Regions from separate parts of the Methylosinus sp. KRF6 genome, predicted to be linked through region 3. Evidence: predicted binding sites of a transcription regulator. Region 3 holds the regulator's gene; each other region holds the start of a gene.
What was found. Region 3 encodes PhoB, which activates phosphate uptake and scavenging genes when phosphate is short. Its sites were predicted from a motif close to TGTCATNNANCTGTCAT; they were not measured.

Region 1 (3,252 bases), 450 kb from region 3:
GGCGCCGCCGGTGGGCGGAGCCGTCGCCGTGTCCTGCGGGCTGGTCGAGAAGAAGCCGCCCTTGACGCTCCAATGCTTGTCGCCCGCTCCGACCGCGACGCCGATATGGCGGCTCGGCGCGAGGGCCTCGGTCATGGCGCGCTCGATGAAGGTGATGTGCTTGGTCGAGCTGACCGTCTCGAGGCTGAAGGGCTCGAAGAAATTGCCGACCTGGAAAGTGACCGGCTGCTTGGTGATCTCTTCCGGCAGCAGCTTGTCGCGATAGGCGAGGAAGGCGTCGCGAATGCCGGCGGCGCCGGAGCCGGTGAAGTCGTACTGGAACTTGTAGAACCAGTTTTTATAGGCTTTGCCCTCGACCTCGAGCTGAGCGCGGCGGAAGCCGGCGTTGCTGCGCGAGATGGTGTCCGCCGAGCTGGCGAAGCCGCCGTCGGTCTGGACGCGGCCGCCGATCTTGAAGTTGAACGCCTTGTCCTCGGTCTCGACGAAGAGGCCGTTCTTGAAGCTGACGAACACCGGCGGCGGGGCGACGAGCCCTGGCTGCGTCTTGGCGGAATTGATGGCGTTCTTGACCTGGGCGTTGGTCTTGGCCTGCTCGGTCATTCTCGCTTCGAGGCGCTTGATCTGATCCTTCAGCGCCTTGATCTCGCTCGCCGTATCGGCCAGCGCCGGGGCCGGAACGCCCAGCATCCCGCAGAAGGCGGCGAGCGCGACGCCGCCCGAAAGCCTCCGCGCCATTTTCGACCCGATATTCTGTTCTCTCATCAAAGCCCCCTGCGCTGAGCGTCCGGCGTCTCGCATGATCGGTTCGGACAATTCTTCGCCGGACGAGGCTTCATTCGGAGGAATGACTATTCGTGTCGACGACAAGTTATCCTGGACGGGAACCAAACACTGCGCGGCGCGCGTCATTTACGCTATTTGCCTATTGCTCGACTTATGATGCCAACATTCTCATCAGCCTTGCTCATATAGCGAGCTTCTACCGATGAAATGTTCTTTTGAAACATCACATGTAATTGTCTTACATTTCGATCGGCGGTCCGCGCAAGGCCGAAATCGGATTCCCTTAAGGTTTTTCACCTAGGTGTTGCAGATCGGACACAATTCGGCCTCTTTCCGATATGGGCTGCCACAATATCGCGCTCGGCCGCGATCACTCGAGCAGAGGAAAAATGCTGCAATTCGAAGGGCTAGGCGCCCCCCTACGTGGCATTTGAGCCACACCTCGAGGGGAAAGCGCCGTCACAAAGCCCCTCCCCTACGAATTGTGATGATTGTGTCACAGAACGCCTCTAGCGCTGCCCAAGCGGTAAGCAATTCAAGAGGCTGACATGACACATGTACCGAAGGTCCAGACGATCGCGAAAGGCGCGACGCCTTCGAAGCTGCTGGGAGGCGTGGCCGTTGTCGCGCTCCTCGGCGCTTTCGGCGCGCCCACGGCGGCTGTCGCCGACACGGCGAGCGAGATCAAGGCGCTCAAGGCGGAGCTGAAGCGGCTCGAGCACCGGCTCGAGGAGCAGGCCAAGACAACCCATCAGGTCAAGAATGCGCTGAACTCCGCGAAGAGCGCGCCCGACCACAAGGGTCCGCCGCCGGTGTTCGTCAGCTTCAAGAACGGCCTCTTCGTCGAGACCGAGGACAAGGACTTCAACTTCAAGGTCGGCGGCCGCATTCAGATCGACGGCGGCTTCACCAGCTATCCCTCGAGCGGCTCGCGCAGCAACGTCGACTTCCGCCGCGCCCGCCTCGAGGTCGAGGGCAAGGCCTATAAGAACTGGTACTACAAGTTCCAATACGACTTCACGGGCTCGGGCAGCCAGGGCATTCGCGACGCCTTCCTCGCCTATCGCGCCAAGCTGCTGCCGTCGGAGATCACCTCGCAGCCGGTCACCTTCCAGGTCGGCAGCCAGTATGAGCCGTTCAGCATGGAGACGGTGACGTCGTCCAAGCACATCACCTTCATCGAGCGCGCGCTGCCCGGCGCCCTGGCGCCCGACCGCCACATCGGCGCGAGAGTCGGCCTCGGCGACAAGCATTGGGCCGTGCAGGCCGGCGTGTTCTCGACCAGCTTCGGTCAAGACAAGGCCCAGAATCCGGCGGCGACGGGTCATCAATATTGGGACCTGACGACCCGCGCGATCTATGCGCCGATCGTCGAGGAGGACAAGCTGCTCCATTTCGGCGGCTCGTTCATGTATCATAAGCCGAACGACTCCACCGCCGCGCAGGATCCGAACAATCTGCTGCCGGGCAGCGGCAGCCGCGACGAAACCGACATTCTGAAGAATACCTACATCGTCGTGCCGTCGGCCCAGGCGTTGAACTGCAGCCCGGCCTTCAAGGCGGCGGCCGGCGTGGCCCTGCTGTGGACGCCCGGCTACCTGCAGAACGGCTGCCTGAAATCCAGCTACAACTACAATTTCGAAATGGCCGCCACCTACGGCCCCTTCTCGGTGCAGGGCGAATACACCGGCGCGCATTACGAGCGTGATGCGGGCACGGCGCTGGCGCTCGGCAACAACGGCGGCTCGAGCCTCGAATACAGCGGCTATTACGTGCAGGGTTCGGTGTTCCTGACCGGCGAATCCCGCGCAGCCTCCTATAAGGGCTATGACAAGGATTGGAATTCGCCGGGCACCTTCGGCGACATCGCGATCAAGAATCCTCTCGGCAAGGGCGGCTGGGGCGCCTGGGAAATCGCCGCGCGCTACAGCGAGCTCAATCTCAACAACGGCGGTCTCGTCGACAGCAATTACGCCTATCTGGCGGCGGTCGCCGGCAATGCGGCGCAGAAGGCGCTCGCCAACACCGCGACGCTGGGCGGCCGCGAGGAGAATCTGACCCTCGCGCTGAACTGGTATCCGGTGAAGGGCGTTCGCCTCCAGGCCAACTGGACGCGCGCCATGACGCTCGTCGCTCCGTCCGACAAGCCCTATCTCAACGGCCAGCACCCGAGCACCTTCCTGTTCCGCACGCAGGTTTTCTGGTGAGAGATAAAGGCCGGGCCTCTCGGCCCGGCGAGACGTTCGATCGAGAAGAGGCCGCCCTTCGGGGCGGCCTTTTTCATTATGGAGCCAAATTTCATGGCGTGACATTTCCGCAACAGCTGCCGCTGAAAACATCCCGCGCCGACCAGCAGCCTAGTCAACCTCTATAGTCTATGACTAAGATATACTACTTAGGCGTCAATACGGGGACACTGATGAACGGGCATAAGGGATCGCGCGGACGGATAATGTGGCGGCTCTCGGG
Region 2 (3,252 bases), 1.3 Mb from region 3:
TCTCGTTCTCGAGACGGACAGTCGCCGAATGTTGTTCGCGGGCCATGTCTGACAGGCTCGTGAAACCGACGCGCGGCCGCTCTCGCGCCGATCCGGCGAAAGCGGCGCGACGGATGTGCGTCACGCCTCGGCGACCGCCTTGCGCGCCGGCGCGCCGCGCTTTTTCGGGGGCGGCACGAGCTTCGCGGCGGGCTTGCGGCCGAGGCCGAGCGATTTCGCCAGCGCCGAGCGCCGGGCGGCGTAATCGGGCGCGACGATCGGATAGTCGCTCTTCAGATCGAAAGCGGCGCGATATTCGTCCGGGGTCAGCTTATGTTCGGCCTGCAGATGACGCTTCAAGGATTTGAACGGCTCTCCGCAGCAAAGACAAATAATCGCTTCGGGGCTCACCGATTTCTTCACGGGAACGGACGGCCGCCATTGCTTGGCTTCTCCCTCGGCGGCGGCCGCCATCGCCGCATCGCCGTTGCCGAAAGCTTTTTTCACCGCCGCAATGACAGAAGGGAGATCGACAGGAGCAACAGTATTATTCGAAAGATAGGAAGAGAGTATCTGTGCGACGAGCGCTTTGTCTTCGGCTTCGGACATGGTGCTTTCCTCGGCGTTCAAATCTTTTATATTGGAGCCGATATCGCTGTCGATTGCAATCGTCGCCTTACTCGCAAAGACACGCGCATCGAACAAGAAACTCGCTTTTTTTGCAGCGGCTCATCACGTCGAAATATTGCAGAGCGATCGAAACCGTCGCACGGCGCGAAAGCCGCTTCTCGGCAATCGGAGCATCCCCTGCGACCCGAGCGATTCTTCGGCGGACGCTTTCGCTGCGTGATGGCCCTTTTGGCCGAATCGGACGCACGACGATGCGCGAAGCGAGAGGTCGAAGCCCGCTCGAAGCGACATGAAACTCGATGTGACATAGATGGTGGGCGCGACAGGGATTGAACCTGTGACCCCTACGATGTCAACGTAGTGCTCTCCCGCTGAGCTACGCGCCCCCTGCGCCGACCGGTTTCGTTCGACGCGAGTGACGCCCGTATAGCGGCAGTCGGGCCGAGGCGCAAGCGCCCTGGAACGGTTTCCCCGCGCGCGGCCGAACATCGGCCCGACGCCTGAAAACTTTAAGAATTCGTTCCGCGGCCAGGGCTTTTGAACGAAATAATTCGCGCACCCGCGACGTCGCCGCCCCTTGCGGGCCATATAATTCCTGTCACACTGGCGTCGTCCTTCTGTCATCAACCAAAGGAGGCGCCGTATGTCGCTACAGACCCATCTCGTCGAGCTCGAACGCCGCCATCAGGCGCTCAAGAAAGAGATCGAGCAGGTGCAGCATCATCCCCGATACGACGATTCGAAGCTCCACGAATTGAAGCGAAAAAAGCTTCAGCTCAAGGACGAGATCAACAAGCTGCGGCAAGGCGCCAGCGTGCACTGACGGCCCGAACCCGAGGTCCAGCGTCGAGGCGGAGAGCTTTCTCCGCCTTTTTTTCGGCAGGTCCTCTCTCGCTCCGCCCGCGCCGCACGGGCGCCCGGCTTGCTTCGCGGGGCTCAGAGCCGCAGAATCTCCTGCCAAAGCGAGAGCCGAGACCCATGCCCCCTGCCCCGCGCTATCGCGCCGAAACGCTCCACGCCACGCTCGGCGACGGTTTCTTCGATCCCGTCGACGCCGCCCGCTTCCCCCGGCATATTTTGCGCTATCGCAATCAGCGCTGGGCGGCGCGCGTCGGCCTCGATACGCTGACCGAGGAGGAATGGATCGCCCATCTCGGCCGTTTCGAGCCGCTGCCCGGCGGTTTCCCCAAGCCGTTGGCGCTGCGCTACCACGGCCATCAATTCCGCGCCTACAATCCCGACATCGGCGACGGCCGCGGCTTTTTGTTCGCGCAATTGCGCGACATAGAGGACGGGCGCCTGCTCGATCTCGGCACGAAGGGGTCCGGCCGCACGCCCTGGTCGCGCCAGGGCGACGGCAAGCTCACGCTCAAGGGCGGCGTGCGCGAGATTCTCGCCACGGAAATGCTGGAGGCGCTCGGCGTCGACACCTCCAAGAGCTTCAGCCTGATCGAGACCGGCGAGCCGCTCTATCGCGGCGACGAGCCCTCGCCGACCCGCTCCAGCGTGCTGGTGCGGCTGTCCCATTCCCATATCCGCATCGGCACATTCCAGCGCCTCGCCCATATCGGCGACGAAGAGGCGCTCGGCCGGCTCGTCGCGCATTGCGTCGCCCATTATTTCCCCGAGCTCGCGGGCGAGCCGGCGGAAAGCCGCGCCGGCGCCTTTCTGGAGCGCGTGGCGGCGCGCGTGGCGCGGCTCGCCGCCCGCTATATGGCGGCGGGCTTCGTCCATGGCGTGCTCAATTCGGACAATATCAACATAACGGGCGAGAGCTTCGATTATGGGCCGTGGCGTTTCGCGCCGCGCTATGATCCGCAATTCACGGCGGCCTATTTCGACGACAGCGGGCTCTATTCTTTCGGCCGCCAGCCCGGCGCGCTCGGCTGGAACCTGACGCGGCTCGCCGAAACCATTCTGCAGCAGGTCGGGCTGCAGCGGGCGGAACAGATACTCGGCGGCTATCAGAACCATCTTCAGCGCGAGTTCCGACTCGCCCTGCTCGATCGCTTCGGCCTGCTGCCGGCGCGAGATCCCGAGCAGGACGCCGCCCTCGCAAAAGCTCTGCTGGAATTTCTCGGCAAGACGCAGGCGTCTTTCGAACAGACCTTCTTCGATTGGCGCGGCGGCATGGCGAGCCGCGAGCGCGCCGCCGCGAGCCCGCAGGCGGCGGCCTATGACGCGCCGGAATTCGCGAGCCTGCGCGAGGCGCTCGCCGCCCATGAGACGGCGCCGGGCGCCAATCTCGACCATCCCTATTTCCGTCGCGCCACGCCCTGCACTATGCTGATAGAAGAGGTCGAATCGATTTGGGCGCAGATCGTCGAGCGCGACGATTGGAGCGCGCTCGACGACAAGATCGCCCAGATCGCGTCGATGCGCGAAGCCTATGCGCCGGCGCCCGCCGGGGGATGACGTTCGGAAGATGAACCGCTCGATCTGCATCTGTCTGCTCTGCGCTCTCTCGAGCGCCGCCGCGGCCAAAAATCTGCTGATCGAGAAAATCCCGCCGAGCGGGGCCTGCTTCTTCAACCGCTTCGACGAAGCCTATCTGCGCGCGCATCCCGGCCAGACGATCGTCTCGGTGCGGCTCTCGCTTCGGCGCGAGTTCCCCGCCGCCGCCGAGAATGAGCGCGAGCTGCG
Region 3 (3,252 bases):
CGACGAATTGTCGGAGCGCTACACGATCGCCATCGTCACCCACAATATGCAGCAGGCGGCGCGCGTCTCCGATTACACCGCCTTCATGTATCTCGGCGATCTCGTCGAATTCGGCGAGACGAACAATCTGTTCACCGCGCCGCAGAACAAGAAGACCCAGGACTATATCACCGGCCGCTTCGGCTGAGCGCGATCGCGCACGAGGATTATGAGACATGAGCGAACATATCGTCAGCTCCTATGACCGCGACCTCGAAGTGCTCGGCCGCCGTATCGCCGAGATGGGAGGCATCGCCGAGAAAATGCTCGCCGAAGCCATGGATGCGCTCGCCAATTTCGACATCGAGCTCGCCCATCGCGTCGTCGCCACCGATCAGCGCCTCGACGCGCTGCAGCGGGAGATAGAGGAGAACGCCATCCTCACCATCGCGCGGCGTCAGCCGCTCGCCATCGATCTGCGCGAATGCATCGCCGCGATGCGCATCGCCGCCGATCTCGAGCGCGTCGGCGATCTCGCCAAGAGCATCGCCAAGCGCACGGTGAAAATCCTCTCCGAGGCGCGCGTGCCGCGCGCCATCATCGGCCTCAAGACGATGGCGGAAGTGGCCGCCATGCAATTGAAGGACGTGCTCGACGCCTACGCCCAGCGCGACGTCGAGCGCGCCCGCGCCGTGTGGACCAATGACAGCGAGCTCGACGCGCTGGAAGATTCGGTGTTCCGCGATCTCCTCACCTTCATGATGGAGGATCCGCGCAACATCTCCTTCTGCACGCATCTGCTCTTCTGCTCGAAGAATATAGAGCGGATCGGCGATCACACCACCAATATCGCCGAGACGATCGTCTATCTCGTCACTGGCGAGTCGATGCCGACCGACCGCCCCAAGGGCAAGTCGTCCAGCATCTCCCCCAGCATGGAAACGGATGAGCCCTCGCAATGAACGAGATTCGCGTCGCAACGCCGCGCGAGACGCCGCACGATCGGGCGCCGCGAATTCTCGTCGTGGAAGACGAGGCGGCCCTCGCATTGTTGCTCGCCTATAATCTCGAATCGGAAGGCTTCCAGGTCGAACATGTCGAGCGCGGCGACGAGGCGGAAATCCGCCTCGCCGAATCCGTGCCCGATCTCGTCATTCTCGACTGGATGCTGCCCGGCGTTTCCGGCTTGGAAATCTGCCGGCGGCTGCGCGCGCGCGACGACACGCGCACAATGCCGATCATCATGCTCACCGCGCGCGGCGACGAGAACGAGCGCGTGCGCGGTCTCTCGGTGGGCGCCGATGATTATGTGGTGAAGCCCTTCTCCACGCCGGAGCTGATGGCGCGCGTTCACGCTCTGCTGCGCCGCGCGCGGCCGGAGCGCGTGGCGACGCGGCTCGTCGCCGGCGACATAGACCTCGACCGCGAGACGCGGCGGGTGAAGCGCGGCGGCCGCGAGATTCATCTCGGCCCGACGGAGTTCCGCCTGCTGGAATATCTGATGGAGAAGCCCGGCCGCGTCTTCTCGCGCGCGCAATTGCTCGACAGCGTCTGGGGGCTGTCGGCGGAGATCGACGAGCGCACCGTGGACGTCCATGTCGGCCGTCTGCGCAAGGCGATCATCCGCGGCCGCGAGAAGGACCCGATCCGCACTGTGCGCGGCACCGGCTATTCTTTCGACGAGACCTTCGGGCGCAATTGAGGCGCGGCCGAAGGCTCCTCTCTCGACATCGCATCATCACGCTGTCGGCGCCGCCTCGTCGCGAGCCGTCTCGACGAGGCGCTTGAGATCGCCGAGACCTTGCTCGAAAGCGCCGCCGACCATTTTTTCCGGCCGCATGACGAGGCTGAACAGCTTGCCGAGGAAGGGCTGGCGCCCTTTCATGTCCCAGGTGACGAGCGAGCCGCCATTCTGCGGCGCAATGGTGAATTCGACGCGATTGCTGCATTTCATCGGCCGATCCAGGCGTAATGTGACGACCACTTTCGACGGCGCGACGGACTCGACGATCTCGACTCGCCCCGCGCCGACCTTCGCATTGCCTTCGAAATCGCAGGCCGCGCCGACGCCGCGTTCCGGCCCGGCGTAGGAGAGCTTCACACTCGGATCCTTCACGAAAGGACTCCATTCATTGCTCGCGCGCGGATCGTCGATCAGCGGAAATATTCGCTCCGGCGGCGCGGCGATGAAGATGGAGCGCGCGATATGGCAGACGTCCGGCTGGCGCGCGGCCAGGACGAGAATTGCGGCGATGATGACGGCGACGCCGGCGCCGATGATTTCCAACATGTCGAACCTCGAAAAAAAGCGGAGCGGCGCTCCCGCTCGCGAGCGAAAGAGCGCCGCGCGCCGTCATTGCGGCAGCACCACCATCCAGGGCACGCCGAAGCGGTCGGTGAGCATTCCGAACGCGGGTGAGAAGAAAGTTCTGGTCAAGCGCATCTTCGTCTCGCCGCCCTCGGCGAGCGCTGCGAAGACGCGTTCGGCCTCCTCTTGCGTCTTCGCGCTATAGGACAGCGAGAAGCCCTTGAAGCCGGTCTCCTCGCCGTCGCCGTCCGAGCCGAAGACGATCGTGTCGCCGATCTTCAGCGCCATATGCATGACCTTGGCGCTCCAGCCCGGCGGCAGCATTTCCTCCGGCTGGGGCAAAGGGCTGTCCTTGTAGCGCATCAGCATCTGTATCTGCGCGCCGAGCGCCTTCTCATAAAAGGCGGCGGCTTCTTCGGCGCGGCCGTCGAAGATCAGATAGGGTTGAATCGACATCATGTTTCTCCCAGCGAGCGTCGCGGACGGGCGCTCGTTTCGTGGGAGGAGATCATGTCCGCGCAAAGCGCTTCGTCAACCGTCCCGCACCTTTTTCACTTCGGGACGATGATCATCCAGAGCACGCCGAAGCGATCGACCGCCATGCCGAAGGTGGCGGCGAAAAACGTCTCGCCCAAGGGCATTCGCGCTTCGCCGCCATCGGCGAGCGCGCCGAACATGCGCTCGGCCTCCGCCACGCTCTTCGCCTCGAGCGAGACGCCGAATCCGTTGAAGCCGGAAGGACCCGTTCCGCATCCATCCGACAGGAAAATTTCCGAATCGCCGATCCGAAGGCAGGAATGCATGATCTTCTTGCCCCAATCGGGCGCGAGCGCGCCGGGCGGCGGCGGCTCGGGGCTCTCGTCGAAGCGCAGCAGGAAATTCACCTCGGCGCCGAGCGCTTGCCGGTAGAAAGTAATGGCTTCGTCGGCGCGGCCCGAGAAGAAAAGATAAGGCTTGATCGTCAT

Region 1: KP010_RS09605 (OprO/OprP family phosphate-selective porin) is a predicted target of PhoB. The motif match lies at 1,267-1,283, and genes of this name have one in related genera.
Region 2: KP010_RS01205 (YdcH family protein) is a predicted target of PhoB. The motif match lies at 1,217-1,233, and genes of this name have one in related genera.

Annotation. Positions count from the first base shown of each region.
Region 1 is NZ_JAHLJF010000001.1:1,993,771-1,997,022, reverse strand. It holds gene KP010_RS09610 (OprO/OprP family phosphate-selective porin) at 1-762, opposite strand, end outside; gene KP010_RS09605 (OprO/OprP family phosphate-selective porin) at 1,332-2,990, shown strand; gene KP010_RS09600 (OprO/OprP family phosphate-selective porin) at 3,203-3,252, shown strand, end outside.
Region 2 is NZ_JAHLJF010000001.1:245,535-248,786, reverse strand. It holds gene KP010_RS01220 (metallophosphoesterase family protein) at 1-52, shown strand, start outside; gene KP010_RS01215 (MucR family transcriptional regulator) at 121-588, opposite strand; tRNA gene KP010_RS01210 (tRNA-Val) at 921-995, opposite strand; gene KP010_RS01205 (YdcH family protein) at 1,253-1,432, shown strand; gene KP010_RS01200 (protein adenylyltransferase SelO family protein) at 1,588-3,024, shown strand; gene KP010_RS01195 (hypothetical protein) at 3,035-3,252, shown strand, end outside.
Region 3 is NZ_JAHLJF010000001.1:1,545,117-1,548,368, reverse strand. It holds gene pstB (phosphate ABC transporter ATP-binding protein PstB) at 1-187, shown strand, start outside; gene phoU (phosphate signaling complex protein PhoU) at 216-941, shown strand; gene phoB (phosphate regulon transcriptional regulator PhoB) at 938-1,681, shown strand; gene KP010_RS07450 (SRPBCC family protein) at 1,718-2,269, opposite strand; gene KP010_RS07445 (VOC family protein) at 2,333-2,746, opposite strand; gene KP010_RS07440 (VOC family protein) at 2,839-3,252, opposite strand.